One region of the Marinobacter sp. MDS2 genome, then DNA from elsewhere that is predicted to be linked to it. Evidence: predicted binding sites of a transcription regulator. Region 1 holds the regulator's gene; each other region holds the start of a gene.
What was found. The regulator sigma-54, encoded in region 1, starts transcription at its own class of promoters, with help from an activator protein. The targets are predictions, from matches to a motif close to ANTGGCATNNANNTTGCTNT.

Region 1 (5,290 bases):
TGGTGTCCCAATAGGGATTCGGAAGGCACCGAACGTCGAACACGTAATCGGAGTCAACCGGTACCCCGTGCTTGAAGCCGAACGACTGAACCAGCAAGGCCAATTCCTGGTCCTTCCGGCCCGCAACCCGCTGCTTGACCATGTCCCGTAGCTCGTACATGGACAGCCCGGTGGTGTTGACGTACAGGTCGGCCAGCCGGGACAGCGGCTCTAGAAGGGTTTTCTCGTAAGACACTGCTTCAGGAAGCGATGTTTTATCATCGCTGAGCGGGTGTTTGCGTCGAGTTGCGTGAAAACGCTGCAGCAATGTTTGCTCGTCGGCATCCAGGAAGATGATTTCGACATCCATGCCGGTGCTTTTGAGCTGACTGTATATGGCCTCGAAGTTGGCCAGCTCGCCCGACAGGTTGCGTGCGTCAATGCTGACTGCCATTTTACGCAGGCGAGTGGTCGCCTCCTGGGTGGCGGCTTCCTGGGTCAGAGGGAAGAGGAGCCCTATGGGGAGGTTGTCGATGCAGTAAAACCCCAAATCTTCCAGTACGTGCAAGGCGGTACTTTTTCCCGAGCCTGAGCGGCCGCTGACGATGATCAGCTTCATAACAGTGTTCCTCTCATGCTGCGCGCTTTTGCTGAATTCGTATCAGTTCTGATTCGAAATCATGGCCTTGTGCAGATGGTCGGTATCCTGGCACTGGCGCAGCTTTTCGCAAAAAGAGCTTTCATTAAACTTTTCAGCGAGCTGACTGAGCAGCTCCAGGTGTTCGCTGGTCGCTTCTTTGGGCACAACCAGGGCGAAAACAATATCGACGGGCTGGTTGTCGATGGAATCGAACTCGACCGGTTCGGCCAGAGTCATCAACACGCCGATGACCCTATTCAGCCCGTCCAGCCGGCAATGGGGAATGGCGATGCCTTCGCCTATGCCGGTACTGCCCAGCCGCTCCCGCGACACCAGGTTGTTGAAGATATCTGTATCGTTGAGACTTTCATCCTGCTGGTGAATGTGCTCGGCGATAAACTCCAGTACACGCTTCTTGCTTGACGCTGCAACACGGCACAGAGTCAGTTCTGGAGCCAGAATGTTGTCGATGGTCAGGGATGAATCGCTCATAGATCGACTTCATTTCCGTAAAAAAAAGGCTGCGGCCGGATCATACTCCTGCCGCAGCACGTTTTATTGAAACACCCGGTTCGGTTTCACGCTAAGAGGCGCGTTAGCCGTTACCTTGCATCCGGGCAACTGTCTTTTCTTTATGTTTGAGGATCTGGCGGTCGAGTTTGTCGACCAGGCCGTCGATGGCGGCGTACATATCCTCGTTTTCAGCCTTTGCGTGAATTTCGCCACCAATCACGTGGAGGGTAGCTTCGGCCATCTGGCGAACTTTCTCAACTTGCAGCGTCACCTGACAATTACTGATGTGGTCAAAGTGTCGCTCAAGCTTATCAAACTTGGTGTTTACGTAATCCTTTAGTGCGGGAGTCAGTTCTACATGATGGCCTGAAATGTTGAGTTGCATAGGCTTCTCCTGTTGTCATATAGCCGGCTTTTGCCGGACTGAGTGTCAGCACCTCTTGTACTGACGAATCCTTAAACCAAACGTTTACGCTCGTTCGAGGGAGGGATGTGCATCGCCTCTCTGTACTTGGCTACGGTACGTCGGGCAACATTGATTCCCTGTTCTCCTAGCATGGCTGCAATTTTGCTATCACTCAATGGCTTTTTCGGAGTTTCGTCCGCAATCAGTTTTCTGATCATCGCACGAATCGCCGTTGAGGAACATTCTCCACCCTCGGCAGTGCCCACGTGGCTGGAGAAAAAGTATTTAAGCTCAAAAATGCCTCGGGGTGTATGCATGTATTTTTGCGTGGTAACCCGGGATATGGTCGATTCGTGCATATCCACCGCCTGGGCAATGTCCGACAGGATGAGCGGTTTCATGGCTTCGTCACCATGATCCAGAAAGCCCTGCTGGTATTCCACAATGCGAGTGGCCACTTTGAGCAAGGTCTCGTTGCGGCTCTGCAGGCTTTTGATAAACCACTTGGCCTCCTGCAGTTGGTCGCGCATGTAGGTGTTATCGGCGCTGCTGTCCGCCCGTCGTATTAATGAAGCATAGCTCGCGTTTACGCGAATGCGCGGGGCAATTTCCGGATTGAGCTCCACGCGCCACCGGCCTTCATGTTTGCGCACGATGACATCCGGAATGACATAGTCTGGTTCTGTACGGTCGATGCTGTCGCCGGGGGTCGGGTTCAGGCTGGTGATCAGCCCCAACACTTCTTTCAGCTGATCTTCTTTCAACCGGCTACGGCGAAGCAGTTGCGCGTAGTCACGGTTGCCCAGCAAGTGCAGAAACTGGGTCACGACCAGCTTGGCCTGGCGCAGCCATGGGGTGTCCGGTGGCAGCTGGCCAAGCTGGATCATCAGGCAATCCTGAAGATCTCTGGCAAACACCCCCGGTGGATCAAAGTGCTGGAGTCGGTGCAGAACCGCCTGCACTTCGTCGAGTTCCAATGGATCGTCTTCTGAGCCTTCAAACAGGCCGGAATGAATTTCTTCGATGGAAGACGTCAAGTAGCCCCGGTCATCGACCGCATCCAGCAGGGCGTGTGCAATCGCCTGATCCCGTTCGCTGAGCGGGGTCAGGTTCAGCTGCCATTCCAGATGGTCGTGCAGGGTTTCGCTGGGCGAGTTTCGGGTTTCGAAGTCGGAGTCGTTTTCATCGTCGCCACGGCTGGCCGGAGCTGGTGCTGACTGGTAGATGTCGTCCCAGGCAGTATCGACCGGCAGGTCGTCAGGGATATTGTCGGGTGTTTGATCTTCCGCTGACCAGTCGGGTGCGGTTTCCGATTCGTCCCAGTCCGTACTTTGCGAATCTGAAGCGGATTCTTCCGGCGCCGAGGCAGTCTCGTGTTGTTCGTCGTGGTTGTTTTCCTGCTGCTCGACTGAATCTGCCTGATCGTCGTCCTCGGAGGTTTCCAGCATCGGGTTGGAGTCGAGTGCCTGCTGGATTTCTTGCTGTAGATCCAACGTGGAAAGCTGCAGTAGCCGAATGGCTTGTTGCAGCTGGGGGGTCATGGTTAGGCTTTGGCCCATTTTAAGCTGTAATGAAGCTTTCATAACCATGGCTCAATATCCATAACGTGCTCGTATCCTGATCAAAAGCATTGCTTGCAAATATAAAAAATTGTTGTGTGCTGGTAACTTACAGTACGCGATCAACAATTTAAGCAAGTACCCTGCCGAGTTTACTTGCTCGCGTTCAGCAAAACAATCAGCCCGGCCTTCAGGTCTACGATTGTCTAAAGTCGGAACTCATCCCCAAGGTACACTTCCTTCACTTGCTGGTTGGCCAGAATGGCATCTGCGTTGCCCGATGCAATGATGTGGCCGCCCGAGACAATGTAAGCGTTCTCACAAATATCCAGTGTTTCGCGCACGTTGTGATCGGTGATCAGAACGCCAATGCCTTTGTCGCGAAGGTGCCGGATGATGTGTTTGATGTCGCTGACGGAAATGGGATCTACGCCGGCGAAGGGTTCGTCCAGAAGAATGAAGGCCGGCTCCATTGCCAATGCCCGGGCGATTTCTACCCGGCGACGTTCACCGCCAGAAAGCGCCATACCCAGGCTGTCACGAATGTGGGTGATGTGGAACTCTTCCAGCAACTCTTCCAGCTTGGCCTCACGATCCGCCTTGGAAAGCGATTTGCGCGTTTCCAGAATGGCCATGATGTTGTCGCGCACGGTCAGCTTACGGAATACTGACGCCTCCTGTGGCAAGTAGCCGATGCCTTTGCGGGCACGCCCGTGCATGGGCAGGGGGGTGATGTCGTTGTTGTCGATGGTGATGCGGCCATGGTCAGCCGGGACCAGTCCGACAATCATGTAAAAGCAGGTGGTTTTGCCGGCGCCGTTAGGGCCGAGCAGGCCGACGATTTCGCCGGAACGGATTTCCAGTGAAACATCCAGAACCACTTTTTTCTGTTTGTAGCTTTTGGCCAGATTGCTGGCCCTGAGAACTGCCATCAGAACCTTCCTGTTATTGACCTGAGCTGCGGGGCTGAATCACCATTTCTACGCGGCCTGAGCTTGTGCCCTCCGAATTGCCGCCTTCTGCTGTAACCACCCGGTTCACTGTGTCGTAATGAATGACATCACCGCGAAACGTGCTGCCACCTTGTTCGATCAAGGCTTCTCGCTCGAAGGTCAGCTGGCTGTCTTTGGCCGACCAGGTAATGTTCAGTGCCTCGGCATTGATAACGGCCGTTTGATCCTGGGACGGCTGGCGATAATGAGCGGGGGAGCCGCTTGCTTCAATGCGGCTAAGTCCCTGTGGGCTGCGATAAAGTACAACCCGTTCGGCATCCAGCTTAACGCTGCCTTGCACCAATTCCACGGCACCGGTGTAGATGGCAGTGCCCGCGCTGTCATCCAGACGGGCGGAGTTGGCGCTGACTTTAATGGGCTCGTCGGAGTCCAGAGTGAAGGCGGCCGCCGTATTGGCCAGAAAGGTAGCGGCCATAATCAGCGGAAAAAGAAGTCGGTTACCTGATGGGATCATAATGCCCTTCCACTTGGGAATTGAGTTCCAGAATTCGGTCGTCTAGCCAGGCTTTCATGCCCGTTGCCTTTGTGGTTCCGTGCGGTTCGGTGATGGTCACCGGTTGGTCGGTGTACACGGTACCCTCGGTGTTGTTGAGGGTTAGTTCGTCGGTTTTGAAGGTGGTGTCAGCGCCGCTTAACTGGCGATGGATCACCACGTTACCGTGCAGATTGACCAGACCCTCATTTTGCAGAAGGCTACCTTGATCCGCTTCAATATTCCACGGCACCGGGTCGCCTTCACCGTGCAGGGTTGCCCGGGGTTGTTCCATGGCAGCCAGGTTTTGGCTTTCGAACTGTTCAATGCGCGGGCTGGTCAGCCGGATTTTCGGATTGCCCTGAGCGTCCCAGGTTCGGTATTCGGCCTGAACGATAAATCCGTCCGGTTCGTCCGGGCCGCGCAGTTCCTTGGCATTATCCTGGCTACCCGGCGGCTCATCGCTTTGCCACATGAGAAATAAGGTGGCCGCAATGGTTCCGCCTAAAGCCAGGGTTCGGGCCCAGGCTTTGCCTTTTCCGGGACTGAACAAACGCGCGATCACGATTCGGCGCTCACATAGGGTTCAAGGGTTGCCGCAAGCCGGTCTTGGGACCAGAGAATCAAATCGCTGGCTTCTCTCACGGCACCACTGCCGCCGGCAATGGTGGTGCAATAATCCGCGTGCTGCCTGACCAGCCAATACCC
Region 2 (5,290 bases), on a different contig from region 1:
TGACTGTGCCGTTGCCACTGTGAAAGGCCTGTTCATTTTGCGGGTAGGCAAAGCCGAGTTCGTCATACGATGCCCCTTTGCGTTTGACTTCTTCCCGCAGTTTTTGGGTTTCGCGCACGGCTTCGGGTTTGGGCAGTGTGATGGTGGTGACGGGCTTTACCTTGACGGTTTCGCCGCCCTTGATGGGTTCGTCGGAGTAGGTCACGTTGCCTTGCGCATCAACGTGACGATAAACCTCTGCCCAACTGGTGGGGGCGGCAAGCAACAGCAGTGCGGATGCGAGCGTGACAAGAGTTTTCATGGTCGTGGCCTGTGCTCTGGTGAACTCACTTGATTATCAGGCGCAATGAGAGGGAGATCAACGCTCGGGATGGCTCGCTTGGTTACATCTCGTTAAGAGCGACAGGTGTTCTTCGGGTTTTGTGGAGCTGACCACAAAAAAACCCGCCGAGGCGGGTTTTTTTACTGCTTCATCGCACCTTCGCGGTGCAGCGTATTAGCAGGAGTAGTACAGCTCGAACTCAACCGGGTGCGTGGTCATGTTGATGCGCTCAACTTCGGCACGCTTCAGGTCGATGTAGCCGGCAATCATGTCTTCGGTGAACACGCCACCACGGGTCAGGAACTCGTGGTCGTCTTTCAGGGCGTCCAGAGCTTCTTGCAGAGTCTCGGCAACCTTCGGAATGTTCAGGGCTTCTTCTTTCGGCAAGTCGTACAGATCCTTGTCCATGGCATCGCCAGGGTGGATCTTGTTCTGGATGCCGTCCAGGCCGGCCATCATCAGTGCAGAGAAGGCCAGGTACGGGTTGGCAGCCGGATCAGGGAAGCGTACTTCAACGCGGCGGGCTTTCGCACTGTTCACGTACGGGATACGGATAGAGGCAGAGCGGTTGCGAGCCGAGTAGGCCAACATAACCGGAGCTTCGTAGCCTGGTACCAAACGCTTGTAGCTGTTGGTGGCCGGGTTGGTGAAGGCGTTGATGGCCTTGGCGTGCTTGATGATGCCGCCAACGTAGTAAAGTGCTTCGTCGCTCAGGCCAGCGTAGCTGTCACCCGCGAACAGGTTCTTGCCATCTTTGCTCAGAGACATGTGTACGTGCATGCCGGAACCGTTGTCGCCGACAACCGGCTTAGGCATGAAAGTCGCAGTCTTGCCGTAGGCGTGAGCAACGTTGTGCACGCAGTACTTCAGGATCTGAACTTCGTCTGCTTTCTTGGTCAGGCTGTTGGGGCCAACACCGATTTCACACTGGCCAGCGGTGCCAACTTCGTGGTGGTGAACCTCAATGGTCAGTCCCATGGATTCCATGGCAGCACACATGGCGCCACGCAGATCGTGCAGGCTGTCTACCGGAGGAACAGGGAAGTAACCGCCTTTGACGCCGGGACGGTGACCGATGTTATTGCGATCGAAATCTTCGCCGGATACCCAGGCGGCTTCTTCCGAGTAGAGCTCGTACATGGAGCCCTGCATGTCAGTTTTCCATTTGGCCGAATCAAAGATGAAGAACTCGGGCTCCGGGCCGAACAGCGCGCCATCGGCGATGCCGGTAGACTTCAGATATTCTTCTGCACGCTGGGCAACGGAGCGGGGGTCACGCTCATAACCTTGCATGGTGGTTGGTTCCACGATGTCGCAGGTAATGTTGATGGTGGCTTCTTCGGTGAACGGGTCCAGAACGGAGCTGCTGTCGTCCGGCATCAGGATCATGTCGGATTCGTTGATGCCTTTCCAGCCGGCGATGGAGGAGCCGTCGAACATCTTTCCATCGGCAAAGAAGTCTTCGTCAACTTCAGACGCGGGCAGGGTTACGTGCTGTTCTTTACCGCGGGTGTCGGTGAAACGCAGGTCGACCCATTTGACTTCGTGCTCTTTGATCAAATCAACAGTCTTGGACATTGTGCATGCTCCGTAAGTTATACATATTCGTTGTGCCGGATCGTTCAGCGTACTGAGGCCCGATCTGCTTGCAGGTGAGGGCAGCTTATCAGAAGCTGGCGGCCCTTACCTTTCAATTGCGGCTGATTGTCTCTAAGCAAGCGGCTTGCCAGTTTTCTAAAATTGCCTCACAAAAGCGCAGCAGCGGGGTTTTCGGACGATGTCGGGGCGCTTGCGGTGCTCGGCGCTGCAATTTTGAGCGCGTATTCGTGCGCCAAAATGGTGCGTTCGGCTAATAAATGCCTGATAACAGTGCGCTTCGCGATTGATTACATATTAAGCACTAATCTTCATATTATCGACATGGACTTTTCGATATACTGCGTCCCGCTAATTTCTGCAGGATACCAGTTGTGATTGATAAGCTTAGAAACGTTGCCATTATTGCCCACGTAGACCACGGTAAAACGACCCTGGTTGACCAATTGTTGCGCAAGTCCGGTACTTTGGACCGTAAAGAGCTCGAGAACGAGCGCGTTATGGACTCCAACGACCAGGAAAAAGAGCGTGGAATTACCATTCTGGCGAAGAACACCGCGCTGAAGTGGAAAGACTACGACATCAACATCGTGGACACCCCGGGACACGCTGATTTCGGTGGCGAAGTTGAGCGAGTCATGAGCATGGTAGACAGTGTTCTGCTCGTGGTCGATTCCATTGACGGCCCCATGCCCCAAACACGCTTCGTAACGCAAAAAGCGTTCGCGGCAGGGCTGCGCCCGATTGTTGTTGTGAACAAGATTGACCGTCCTGGCGCGCGTCCGGACTGGGTTGTGGACCAAGTTTTTGACTTGTTTGACAACCTCGGCGCGACCGACGAGCAGCTCGACTTCCCGATCGTGTACGCCAGTGCCCTGAACGGCATTGCCGGTATGGATCACGAAGACCTGCAAGACAACATGGATGCCGTATTCCAGGCCATTGTTGACTATGTGCCAGCGCCAGACGTGGATCTGGACCTGCCCTTCCAGATGCAGATTTCCCAGCTGGACTACAACAGCTTTTTGGGTGTTATCGGCATCGGCCGTATCGCACGCGGTAAAGTGGCCACCAACACGCCGGTTGTGGCTATTGGTGCCGACGGCAAAAAACGTAACGGTCGAATTCTCAAGATCATGGGTCACTCCGGTCTTCAGCGCGTTGAAGTGGATGAGGCGCAGGCGGGTGACATCGTGTGCGTGAGCGGCCTGGACCAGCTCTTCATCTCTGACACCTTGTGTGATCCTTCGAATGTTGAAGCTTTGCCGGCCCTGACCGTTGACGAGCCTACTGTTTCGATGACCTTCCAGGTCAACGACTCGCCGTTTGCGGGTAAAGAAGGCAAGTACGTAACCAGCCGCAACATTAAAGAGCGTTTGGAAAAAGAGTTGCTGCACAACGTGGCGCTGCGAGTTGAAGAAGGCGACTCCGCGGACAAGTTCAAAGTGTCTGGTCGTGGTGAGCTACACCTGTCGGTGCTGATTGAAAACATGCGCCGCGAGAACTTCGAGCTGGCGGTGGGTCGTCCGGAAGTGGTGATCAAAGAAGTAGACGGCGAGAAGCAAGAACCGTACGAAAACGTGATCATCGACATCGAAGAGCAGCATCAAGGCCCCATCATGGAGCAAATGGGTCTGCGCCGTGGCGATATGACCAATATGATCCCCGACGGCAAAGGCCGCATGCGTCTGGAATACACCATTCCTGCCCGTGGTTTGATTGGTTTCCGGAACGCCTTCCTGACCATGACTTCTGGTACTGGTATCCTGACCTCGACTTTCAGTCATTACGGTCCTGTGAAACTGGGTGAAGTCACCAGCCGCCAGAACGGTGTCATCGTGTCCATGGCGACCGGCACTGCGCTGACGTACTCACTGGAAACCCTGCAGAGCCGAGGCAAGCTGTTCCTTGAGCCGGGCCAGGAAATCTACGAAGGTCAGTTGTGTGGTATCCATAGTCGCGATACCGATCTGGTGGTTAACCCGACCAAGGGTAAGAAGCTGGATAACATGCGTGCGTCTGGTAAAGACGAAGTTATCGGCCTGGTGCCGCCCATCAAGCATACGCTTGAACAGGCGCTTGAGTTTATTGACGACGACGAGCTGGTGGAAGTAACGCCAAAGTCGATCCGTCTGCGTAAAAAGCTTCTGACCGAAAACGAGCGTAAGCGCGCCGGTAAGAAGTAAGAACTGTTGGCCCGGAAGGGCAGGTGATCACGTTGAGGAAAGCGCAGTCTTTCCGGGTCGTGATGCCTGCCCTCCGGGCCGGTTATCTTTCGTGCTTTGTTTCTATTCCCTGCATTAAATCTGTAATCCCTCTCGTTTATCTCGGCTAGACTTTCGGTATTCAATCATCGGAGTCGGTCATGCTTACTCTTTACCCTGAAATCCAACCCTATGCTCGTCATCACCTTGCGATGGATGAGGTTCATGAGCTGTACCTGGAAGAATCCGGCAACCCGGACGGAACGCCTGTGCTGGTTGTGCACGGTGGCCCCGGTGGTGGATGCGAGGACTACCATCGCCGATTTTTTGATGCAGAGCGCTTCCGAATCATTCTGTTGGATCAGCGCGGAGCCGGCCGCTCGACACCGCTGGCGGAGTTAGAGGAAAACAGCACCGAAAATTTGGTGGAAGATATGGAAAAGGTGCGCCAGTTCCTCGGGGTGGATCGTTGGTTGTTGTTTGGGGGTAGCTGGGGCTCCACGCTTAGTCTGGTTTATGCGCAAACGCATCCGGAGCGGGTGTTGGGGTTGGTTCTGAGGGGCATTTTTCTTTGCCGGCCAAAGGATATTCAATGGTTCTATCAGGAGGGCGCAAGCCGGATTTTCCCCGATTACTGGCAAGACTTCCTGGCGCCTGTTCCAGAGGCAGAGCGAGGTGACATGGTTGCCGCTTATTACCGGCGTTTGACCAGTCACAATGAACTCGAACAGATTCAGGCGGCGAAGGCCTGGTCTATTTGGGAAGGCCGTTGCGCAACGCTCCAGCCGAATCCGAAAGTGGTGGAGCATTTCGGGCACCCTCATGTTGCGATCGCACTGGCTCGAATTGAATGCCATTACTTCATGAATCAAGGTTTTTTGCAGACGGATCAAATTATTAATAACACCGATAAGCTGGCGGATATCCCGGGCATTATCGTGCACGGCCGCTACGACATGGTGTGTCCGCTGGATAATGCCTTCGCCCTAATTGCAGCGTGGCCTGAAGCCGAATTGCAAATCATTCGCGATGCCGGGCATTCAGCCTCCGAACCCGCCATTGTGGATGCGCTGATTCGTGGTGTTGAGCAAGTTGTCGCCAAAGGCGCACCTTCAGCTGGTTGATTATTAGACTTTTTGTTGACTTGGCGGGGTTGCGACCTGCGAAT
Region 3 (5,290 bases), 570 kb from region 1:
AACGTTCCCGCAATCTGTCTCTACAATTAACCAGGAGGTTGCCGGGTTATCTGATTGAGATAGGTCTGCAATCGCTGAATAAACTCAGTATGGTTTAGGCGATACCAAGCGATCGACGCTGTGGACAGCTCTTTTAGCGTGTGCTCGTTTGTATCCAAGACGTCTGTCATGGTCTTCTCAATGCCTGACTGAGAAACGAAAAAACGAGTGCCAAGCCGGAATGGTTCATTCTTTACGGGTGCAATCAAGAAACCGCGATTTCGGTTGATAACCTCGTTCATTGGCGGGGCATCGGTCGTAATGGTGACGCAACCGTGGGCCATGGCTTCCGCTAGAACCTGCCCGTAACCCTCTACTTCTGACGGTATAACGGCAACTCCCGCCTTTTCCCACAACGCCGATAGCTCTTCCTCAGAAAGCGACTTATGGTGTTTTATATTTTTGCTATGAGGTGGGCTGCTGTTTAGGTGTTGTGATACCACTTCCAGCCTCGGCCATTCAGGGTGTTCTTTCCAACAATTAACCAGAGATTTCGTGCCTTTAAATTGGCTATTGCCGGCAACATGCAAAGCGAGCCCATAGTCTTTATCGAGAGTCTCTGGATTAATTGGGCAAATGGAACCGGTGAACCCAAGGTATCGAATGTTCGAGTGTTTGCGGGAAAAAATCTCAACGGCCTGGTGGGTTTTACAAAGAATCTGATCAACAAACCGTAGATAAGGCAATCGGGATTCGATAAACCATTCCTGATTCGGAATGAGCCAGTGCGCTGCATTAACGTGTAGCTCTGATGGCCGTACGTTCTCAAGATGTATTACGAGGTTAATGTCTGGCGCAGATTTGCTTAAGCACATCTTTAGCCATCTATTGAATGCGTAATAACGAGCACTGAAAGCTTTAGGGAAATACTTTTCAATAGCGAGGTTTCTCAACCGGGAAAGATTGTTGCGCCATGGCGGGGTAGGTGGTACGCAACGAAGTTCGCACCTATGCCCAAGCTTTGTAAATGATTCCAACAGTATTTCGGCATCTTTCTGTAGACCGCGACCACTGCCTGCGTATACCACTCGTATGAACATGTTCCGCAACCAAAATGAAAAAGGCCCTGTACTTGCAGGGCCTTTAACATAGCACAATGCCATCTATGTTAGGCTTTTTTCCGGCCTCTCATGCGCACAGCAATACCGGCTAAGCCAAGACCGAGGAGGGCAAGAGTACCTGGCTCAGGTACCTTGGAGGCTTTCACGTGAATAACCATATCGTCGTGGTTGTCATCACCTTGGTATCCATCGTCAAAACTGATCAGGAACTCGTCTTCGGCGATGTAGAACAAGTTGAAGTTCACGCTTGTGGGATCGACCTGGCTTCCATTAAGAGCATCATTATTAACGATGGTGCCTCCCCCATTTTCAAACTTGAATCCCAAAAACTGATTCATGCCACCAGTGAATACAGCACTGTACTGGTCATCGGGTGTACTATTTGTGTCAAAAGCTAGCGTGTTCCCCCAATAAAATTTGTTGTTATCGCTAGCTTCTTTACCCAAATAGGTAAACGTCAACTTGAATGGATCGGCAGTGGTAGATTTCAGGTTGTGCCCAAAAAGAACACTGTCGCCAACGCTGTAGAGCGGTGCATCAGCAGTCCAAATGCCTTTTGCTCTGGTCGCGTAGTCATTATCACCAGGCACAGTCTGCTCTGCGGGGGCCCCTGGTGCGTTTCCGTTCGCAAATGCGCCAATATAAGCAGCCTGGGCAAAACCTGTAACGCCCATCGCCGCCGCCAGTGCTAAACCTTGAGTAAGCTTTTTCATGTTGTCCACTCCTCCAGTGAGCGATCTTATAAATACTTCAATAACTCATTAAGCATGCACTGTGCCAACATGTAACTTGTTGAAATTTGGTCGTTAAATTCGGACTACTTGAGTGCAATGTAAAGTATCTCGACGACCTGTATTCTTACTTAACAGAATATTGAACGGGTTCAGAGGGCTCGCTACTCAGCCCGTTATTGTCAATCACCTGGATCGTGAAGAACCAAACCCCGGCGGTTAGGCCAGTAATCTGGGTTGTTGTCGTCCCTGCTGCTACCTCCAGCGTTTGGTTTAATGTTTCTACGTTCTGGCCGTATGAGATCTTGTAGTTTTTGATCTCGCTGAGGGAAATGCTGCTACCGTCTACGCGTGTGCCCGGCGGTGTCCATGAGAGTGTTACGCTGCCGAGCGTTGGATCGCTTGGAGCCGGTGCTGTGGTATTGGGTGCATCGGGTGCCGATACTGTTTCAAGAGTGTAGGGGTGTAGGCCGGATTGGTATGCATCCAGAACAGTGACACCGCTGTTATTAAAGACCTTCGTGGCGACTGGCTGCAGTACAGGTAAGCCGTAGCGCAGCTTGTAAAGGTCATCGACACCATCTTCCAGACTGCTTCCGGCAATCTCGCTGTTCAAGGCCAGTTGTTGAATAACATTTTGCGAAGAGAGCACTTTGCCGGTATCGGTTTCTGTGATGGTCAGTTTTGCTGTGGCACCCCAGCCAGATTCAAAATACTCCATATTGATTGCGATGGGGCTGCCTGCGCCCAGGCTGGATGTGGCGGTGTATTCGGTGGCGGACTGGTTTTTCCATTGGTCGATGACCAGTGAGCCGTCAACATATAATCTGACGCCATCGTCGGTGGTCGTGCTGAAGGTATACTCTTTTGTGCCTGAGCTATGGGGCGGGGTAAACCACGCTTGCCAACGTACGCTGAACTTATCCTTTGGCATGTCTGCAGAAGGCCCACCTCTTCCCCAGTCAAAATTAATCTCGGCGTCTTTTTGGCTGTAAACAAACCGGTCGAAGTTGGTCCCTGTAAAGTACTGACCAACAAAGCCTGGCTCGTACACCGGTTCGGCAAGCGGTGCATCGGTTGCATCGTCGGGATTTGTATTGGCCAGGTACTCATCGAGAGCGCTATAGCCGTCTCCATCAATGTCAAAATTGGCGTCAGCGGGGTTGCTAGGGTCCATTCCGTAGGCGTATTCATAACCATCGGGGATGCCATCGCCATCGGTATCTTCTGCGTTAGGGTCTGTCCCAGCCCAGTATTCATCCAGCGCGGTCATCAGGTCGTTGTCAGAATCTGAGTTCGCATCGTTCGGGTTGCCGGGGTCTAGCCCGTGCAATGTTTCCCAATTGTCGTATAGGTTGTCACCATCTTCGTCGAGTGGCGGGTAAGTATCATTGAAGCTCAAACCTTGTTCGGCATCGAAGTAACCGATTTTATATCCGAGCTTGTAGGCTTCGTCCCCCCCCAAATCTGGCTTCGCATCCGGTGCGGTTTTAGCCCAACTGTATAGATGCTCGCCACGAATCACTTGTTGCGAGATGCCGGGGCCAGACCAGGCTACGGTAAAGTGGTCGTCCCAGCCGCCTTCTTTGTGGCGCAGCTGGAAATAGTATTTCTTGCCAGCCTCAAGATAATGCACGCCAGAGGTTTGCGAGCTGTATCTTGAAAAATTGTCGAGGGGCGTTGCCATTGTCATAGCGATTTGGACGGCGGCCTCAGGACTCTCCGTTTCTGAGAGCCATAATTGGGTTTCGTCGTCACCACTTATATAGAAGGTATATTCACCGGTAGTCGGCGGAGCGAGAAATCCTTGAATGAGTGTGCCGTAGTTGTTTCCCCGGCTGGCCGGTTGGCGCAGTTCGGTAAAGGCCGATACCTCATCTGGAGCGTCAGGATACTTGTTTGAATCTAAAAGGTTCTGAACGTTATTTCCAGAAATTGAATCGTAGTACCAAACGTCCACCTGACCCTTGGTGCTCACTTCAGGGACTGAAGCTGTAGGAGGGAGCTTTTCAATGTCCCTGAATTGCCAGCTCTGACATCCGCTGACGACGACCACCATGGTGCCTATCCCCAATGCTTTTATAGTAGCCATACCTCACCCTTATTATGTTCTGAAACATTAAGTAAAGTATTGTTGCGAAAGAAGGGGGCCGCCACCGGCGCATAGGAACGTTTGGTTATGACGCCGGTGGGGTTATACGACTTATCCTTTGCTGGTCTCTTCAAATTTGACCATGATTTCTTTGGCTCGGTCGGTTTTGCCGACAGAGCGATACGCTTCCACCAGATGCATTGCGATTTCCTGCGATTCTGGTTCCAGCGCATGAGCTTTTTCGAGAACAGACACGCTTTCGGTTTGCTTTCCTGTCTCGAACAATATCCACCCGTAAGTGTCTGCAATAGCGGCGTTATTCGGTGCAAGCTCGAATGCCTTTCTTGCAAGCTTTGCCGCTTTCTCATCGCCCTTTTCATAATATAGCCACGCTAAATTATTCAGGACCAAGGGGTTATCAGGGTTGATGTCCATCAGCGCCTGGTAGCGCGCAATCGCTTCATCAGGCTGATTCAATTGCTGATGAGTCATCGCCAAACTTAACAGGATCGGCTGATTATTAGGGAATTGCTCAGCTGCGGCTTCCAGTCCGTCCAGCGCCTTTTGGCTTTGTCCCGAGCGGGCGAGGGCGCGCGCGTGGGCTACCTCTAATTCCGGGGTGCGGCGTTTCTCAATTGCCAATTCGTAGAGTTCAGCGGCTTGCTGGTGCTCACCGGCGTTCTCGTAGAAATTAGCTTCAACCTGATAGGGGGCGGGAGAGTCTGGATGGTGTTGTTTTACATCTTGCAAAACATCTCGCGCTTCAGAAGTGTTCCCCTGTTGGAACTCAATGGTAGCCAGTTTCAGAGATATGCTTTCAGATTCCGGGAACAGAATTCGGCCTCTGTTTAGTATGCTCAGCGCCCGTTCAAAATTTCCCCGCTGAGCCATTTGGGTGGCTATGCCCTCGTAGACGGTCGCAACCATCGGCTCATGGGGGCCGGGCAGGTCTTCCTGATCGCGCTCCATGAGTTGGGCAGTAAGCTCATCGACTTGTGACGCTTCGTTATTAATTAACGCAGATTCAAGCATTACTAAACGAGGGCCAGCGGCTTGCGGATTTTGGTCGTTAATCTTCTGCATGAACGCTGTTAGCTTGTCCCGGCCCATAGTAACTGCAGCCCCCTGAATGGCTCCGGCGTGGTTGGGGTCAAGTTCGATTGCTTGTTTATAGTACTTTATTGCCTCTTCGGTGTTGTCTGATTTACGGGCAAGATTACCCATGGCTACCAACGGGGCGGGGTTGTCAGGGGCTTTGGCCTGCGCGGTCTTGTAGTATTTTTCAGCCTCTGCGGGTTGGTCCAGGCTATTCGCGAGGTGGCCTCTGGCCAGAAGCACCCGGATGCTGTCCGGATTATCGGAAAGCC
Region 4 (5,290 bases), 220 kb from region 1:
GTAAGATTCGTCAGCTGCAGCGGGAGATGGCGCAGCGCCGGATGATGCAGGATGTTCCGACGGCGGATGTGGTGATTACGAACCCGACGCATTATGCGGTGGCGCTAAAGTACGATCAAAATGCGATGGGGGCGCCGGTGGTGGTGGCGAAGGGTGCCGATGAGGTGGCGTTCAAGATTATGGAGGTGGCTCGGGAGTATAAGGTGGAGGTGTTGCGTACGCCGCCGTTGACTCGGGCGGTTTATCATAATTCGGATATTGGTGAGGAGATTCCTGACGGGTTGTATATGGCGATCGCTCAGGTGTTGGCGTATGTGTTCCAGTTGCGGCAGTTCCGGAAGGGGCATGGGCCTAAGCCTGGGATGCCGGACTTTCCTATTCCGCCGGAGATGCGGCGCGATCTTTGATTTGGTTTGGGAGAGGCTGCTAAAGGTAGCCTGAAAGTGCTGGTGCACAATGGGTGCAAGAGGGCTTTCCAAAAACCGCTACAAGCACATCCCTGTGCGCTTCTCTCCGGCCATCCATGGCCTTCGAAATTTTTGGAAAGCCCTCTCACACCCATTGAATCAGATATGGGAGGGATCGCTTACTCTGCGCTGCCTTCCTGTATCCGCGCACCCCAGGCTTCTTTCTCGCCGGGCAGGACCAGATTCAAGACAATCGCGACCACTGCGCACAGGGCAATGCCTTCCAGTGTTCCCAGCACCATGTTTCCGATACCGAAGACCAGTGTCACGCCCACGATAACGAGGTTACGGGACTGGGACAGGTCAACTTGGTGGCGGATCAGGGTGTTCAGGCCGACCACAGCGATGGAGCCGAACAGCAGGCACAGGATGCCGCCCATGACGGGAACCGGGATGGTTTGCAGGGCAGCGCCGAATTTGCCGACGAAGGCCAGTACGATGGCAGTGCCGGCGGCCCACCACATGACTTTCGGGTTGAAGTTGCGGGTCAGCATGACTGCGCCGGTGACTTCAGAGTAGGTGGTGTTGGGTGGTCCGCCCAGCATGGAGGCGGCGCTGGTGGCCAGGCCGTCGCCGAGCAGGGTGCGGTGCAGGCCGGGTTTTTCGAGGTAGTTTTTGCGGGTAACGTTACCGATGGCCAGTACGTCGCCGATGTGTTCGATGGCCGGGGCAATGGCAACCGGGATCATGAACAGGATAGCGCTCCAGCTGAAGGCCGGGGCGACGAAGTTCGGGACGGCGAACCAGGCGGCTTGCTGGATGGCGGTGGTGTCTACGATGCCGGCGAAGGCTGACAGGATGTAGCCCACGATAATGCCGATCATGATCGGGATCAGGCGGAAGATGCCTTTGGCCCAGACGGTCATGATGATGGTCACCAGCAATGAGATCATTGCGATCACGAGTGCGGTGTCTTCGGGCACGAGTTGGGTGCCGCCATCACCGGTGCGGCCCGAGGCCATGTGCACAGCAACCGGTGCCAGGCCCAAACCGATGGTCATGATGACTGGTGCAATCACGACGGGCGGGAGCAGGCGGGTGACGAACCCGGTTCCACGCAGGCGGATGACGCCGGAGAGGATGATGTAAAGGATGCCCGCTGCCATCAGGCCGCCCAGGGTTTCTTGCAGGCCGAACTGGCTTTTGGCGGCCATGATTGGAGCAATGAACGCGAAGGACGATGCCAGGAAGATGGGGATCTGGCCACCGGTGACGATGTGAAAGATCAGGGTACCGATGCCCGCGGTAAACAGTGCGACGTTGGGGTCAAGCCCGGTGATCAGTGGCATCAGTACCAGGGCGCCAAAGGCGACCAGTAGCATTTGCGAGCCGGCTATGGCCTGTTTCCAGGTTGAGTCAGTCGTGATGTCCTGCATTCTTAAACATCCTTCTGCTTGGTGCCGAAGATCTTGTCTCCCGCATCGCCGAGGCCCGGCAGGATGTAGCCTTTTTCGTTCAGGCAGTCGTCAACAGAGGCGGTGTAGATGGAAACGTCCGGGTGTTTCTCCAGGACTTTCTCAACGCCTTCCGGTGCAGCAACCAAAACCAGTGCCCGGATTTCGGTGCTGCCGGCTTGCTTGAGCAGGTCGATGGTGGAAATCATCGAGCCACCGGTAGCCAGCATCGGGTCGATGATCAGTGCGGTGCGCTGGTCCAGCTCACCCACCAGTTTTTCCAGATAGGTTTCCGCTTCGAGGGTGTCTTCGTTGCGGATCTGGCCGACCACGCTGACCCGGGCTACCGGGATCAGGCTAAGTACGCCATCCAGCATGCCAAGGCCTGCTCGTAAGATGGGGACAATGGTGATTTTCTTGCCGTGTATTTGTTCCACCGCGACGGGGCCGGCCCAGCCTTCGATTGTTTCTTCCTGAAGGGTGAAATCTTTTGTCGCTTCGTAGGTCAGTAGCGCGCCAACTTCTTGAGCCAGTTCACGAAAATTTTTGGTGCTGATGTCTGAGCGGCGCATAAGGCCGAGCTTGTGTTGGATCAGTGGGTGCTTCACTTCGTGGATAGGCATCGGGGTCACCTGTGGGTTCGGATTTTCTGGCTTGGTTTTTGATCAGTCAAACGGCGAAAGGATACCGTATCCAGGCGCTCACGTCAGGCGATCTGTTGGCCAGAAAACATAAAATTTATAGGGGATGGTACAGATCTTGCGAAGCGGTATTCATGCGCGGGGTTTGTGTCCGGTTTTTGACCCAGTCGTTACCCCGAACAGCCCGAAAGTACAGTGATCCGGAGATGCAGGCAGTATGGACAGAGCGTTTGTTCTGAATAACGTCAAAACTCTGACGCGAGGTAGTCTCGGTGTCCCGCTGATGCTGATGGGTTTGCTGGGCATGATGATCCTGCCCATGCCTGCTTTTTTGCTCGACGTTTTTTTCACCTTCAACATTACGTTGTCGATCGTGATTCTGTTGGTGTGTGTGTATGCGCTTCGGCCAATGGAGTTCGCGGCTTTCCCTACCGTGTTGTTGGTGGCCACGCTGTTGCGTCTTGGATTGAATGTGGCCTCTACCCGGATTGTTCTGCTCAATGGCCACGAAGGCGGTGATGCTGCAGGTAAGGTGATCGAATCGTTCGGTGAGGTGTTGATTGGCGGCAACTATGCCGTTGGTCTGGTGGTGTTTGCGATTCTGATGATTATCAACTTTTTGGTGGTAACCAAGGGGGCCGGTCGGGTATCCGAAGTCAGTGCCCGTTTTACCCTGGATGCCATGCCCGGTAAACAAATGGCCATCGATGCTGATCTTAACGCCGGTCTGGTGAACCAGGAAGAGGCCAAGGCCCGGCGTTCAGAGATTGCCCAGGAGGCGGATTTCTACGGTTCCATGGACGGTGCGTCCAAGTTCGTAAAAGGCGACGCGGTAGCCGGTTTGCTGATTCTGGCCATTAACATCATTGGTGGTGTGGCCATAGGTATGGTTCAGCACGGTCTGGACTTTACGCTCGCGATGGAGCGATACGCGCTGTTGACCATAGGTGACGGTCTGGTCGCTCAGATTCCTTCGCTGCTGCTGTCAACTGCTGCCGCCATCATGGTGACTCGAGTAACGTCCAGCCAGGACATGGGTGGGCAGATTCTCCAGCAGATGTTCAGTGCGCCCAAGGCCCTTGGTATTGCGGCGGGTATTTTGATTTTGCTGGGCCTGATTCCGGGAATGCCTCATGTGGCTTTCCTTGGTCTGGGTTCTTTGGCTGCGACGGCTGCGTGGTTTGTTTGGAAAAAACAAAGCCAGACGGTTGAGGAGGAAAGCGTGTTTGCCGGGCGAGGTGGCGTACCCGGTGCTGTGCCGCGTCCGGGCGGGGAAGTCATTCCGGATCGCGGCGGTGACGGGCAGGCTCTGCCGCCACCCGGGGAAACCAGAGAATTAGGCTGGGACGATGTTGCCACGGTTGACATTGTCGGGCTGGAGGTGGGCTACCGACTGATTCCTTTGGTGGACAAGTCGCAGGGCGGTCAGTTGTTGAGTCGGATAAAGGGGGTGCGGAAGAAGCTGTCGCAGGATATGGGGTTCCTGATGCCGTCAGTCCACATTCGGGATAACCTGGATCTGATGCCGAACGTGTATCGCATCACCCTGATGGGTGTGACCATTGCTGAAGCGGAGATTCACCCGGAGCGGGAACTGGCCATTGACCCGGGGCAGGTGTTCGGGAAGGTTGAGGGTATTGCCGGGAAAGATCCCGCGTTTGGTTTGGATGCCATCTGGATTGAGCCGGACCAGAAAGATCAAGCCCAGACTCTGGGTTATACCGTTGTTGATGCCAGCACTGTGGTTGCGACCCATTTGAATCAGATACTGCAGAAACACGCCCATGAATTGATTGGTCACGACGAAGCGCAAAAGTGGCTGGATCAACTGGAAAAGATCTCTCCCAAGCTGGCGGAAGAGCTGGTGCCGGCCACCATCTCCATCAGCATTCTGCTCAAGGTGCTCCAGAACCTGCTTAAAGAAGAAGTGCCGGTTCGTGACATGCGTTCAATCGCCGAGGCCATCGTTAACGTGCATCCTAAGAGTCAGGATCCGAAACTGCTTACCACGCTGGCTCGTCAGTCGTTGCGCCGAATGATTGTGCAAAGCATTTGTGGCAACGATACAGAAATTCCGGTGATTACTTTGGATCCTGACTTGGAACAGATGTTGCTTAAGTCTGTTCAGCAGAGTCAACAATCCGGCGGACAGGATGATATTGGCATGGTGCTGGAGCCGAACATGGTGGAAAAACTGCAACGCTCACTGCAAGACAGCGTGCAGCGCCAGGAAATGTTGGGCAAGCCCGCCATCCTGCTGGTATCCGGGCCATTGCGGCCGGGCTTGGCGAAGTTCGCCAGTTATGGAGTAGAGCGGTTGCACGTGCTCTCGTACCAAGAGATACCGGATAACAAACAGATCACGATCGTTGCGTCGGTCGGCCAGTAACGGTGGCTAGCGTAACGCGGTCAGCTGAGTTCAGCTTGGCGATAGAGGATAGAAGTTATGAAAGTTAAACGGTTTTTTGCGCAATCCATGGCCGAGGCCCTTAAGCAGGTCAGTCACGAGATGGGGCCTGATGCCGTTATTTTGTCCAATCGCCGGGTGGATGGGGGCGTCGAAATTGTGACGGCCCTGGATTATGACGAAAACATGGCTCGTCAAAGCCTGGGCGAAAAAGCGGCGGAAGCGACCAACGGTTCCCGTTTGGCGGAAATGCAGGCCGACCAGCATCGTCGTCTGGAAGATGAATTGAGCCGGACGCGCAATCGGATTCAAGAGGTTCGCGAAAAGCGAGCAACAGCGGGCGCCCGCTATGCGCAAGTATCACTGAACGATGATTCGGAC

Region 2: a site for sigma-54 is predicted at 2,034-2,053, ahead of glnA (glutamate--ammonia ligase). Genes of this name have one in related genera too.
Region 3: a site for sigma-54 is predicted at 1,863-1,882, ahead of Q9245_RS01290 (PEP-CTERM sorting domain-containing protein). Genes of this name have one in related genera too.
Region 4: a site for sigma-54 is predicted at 2,608-2,627, ahead of flhA (flagellar biosynthesis protein FlhA). Genes of this name have one in related genera too.

Annotation. Positions count from the first base shown of each region.
Region 1 covers NZ_JAVAJF010000001.1:851,610-856,899, reverse strand. The annotation lists gene rapZ (RNase adapter RapZ) at 1-598, opposite strand, end outside; gene ptsN (PTS IIA-like nitrogen regulatory protein PtsN) at 641-1,111, opposite strand; gene hpf (ribosome hibernation promoting factor) at 1,215-1,517, opposite strand; gene Q9245_RS04070 (RNA polymerase factor sigma-54) at 1,589-3,121, opposite strand; gene lptB (LPS export ABC transporter ATP-binding protein) at 3,304-4,029, opposite strand; gene lptA (lipopolysaccharide transport periplasmic protein LptA) at 4,043-4,564, opposite strand; gene lptC (LPS export ABC transporter periplasmic protein LptC) at 4,548-5,147, opposite strand; gene Q9245_RS04050 (HAD family hydrolase) at 5,144-5,290, opposite strand, start outside.
Region 2 covers NZ_JAVAJF010000004.1:136,666-141,955, reverse strand. The annotation lists gene Q9245_RS15150 (DUF4124 domain-containing protein) at 1-301, opposite strand, end outside; gene glnA (glutamate--ammonia ligase) at 497-1,900, opposite strand; gene typA (translational GTPase TypA) at 2,293-4,104, shown strand; gene pip (prolyl aminopeptidase) at 4,284-5,246, shown strand.
Region 3 covers NZ_JAVAJF010000001.1:276,757-282,046, reverse strand. The annotation lists gene Q9245_RS01300 (exosortase/archaeosortase family protein) at 1-58, shown strand, start outside; gene Q9245_RS01295 (glycosyltransferase) at 27-1,079, opposite strand; gene Q9245_RS01290 (PEP-CTERM sorting domain-containing protein) at 1,148-1,813, opposite strand; gene Q9245_RS01285 (PA14 domain-containing protein) at 1,959-3,923, opposite strand; gene Q9245_RS01280 (tetratricopeptide repeat protein) at 4,035-5,290, opposite strand, start outside.
Region 4 covers NZ_JAVAJF010000001.1:627,006-632,295, reverse strand. The annotation lists gene flhB (flagellar biosynthesis protein FlhB) at 1-407, shown strand, start outside; gene Q9245_RS03005 (uracil-xanthine permease family protein) at 587-1,843, opposite strand; gene upp (uracil phosphoribosyltransferase) at 1,846-2,484, opposite strand; gene flhA (flagellar biosynthesis protein FlhA) at 2,720-4,891, shown strand; gene flhF (flagellar biosynthesis protein FlhF) at 4,949-5,290, shown strand, end outside.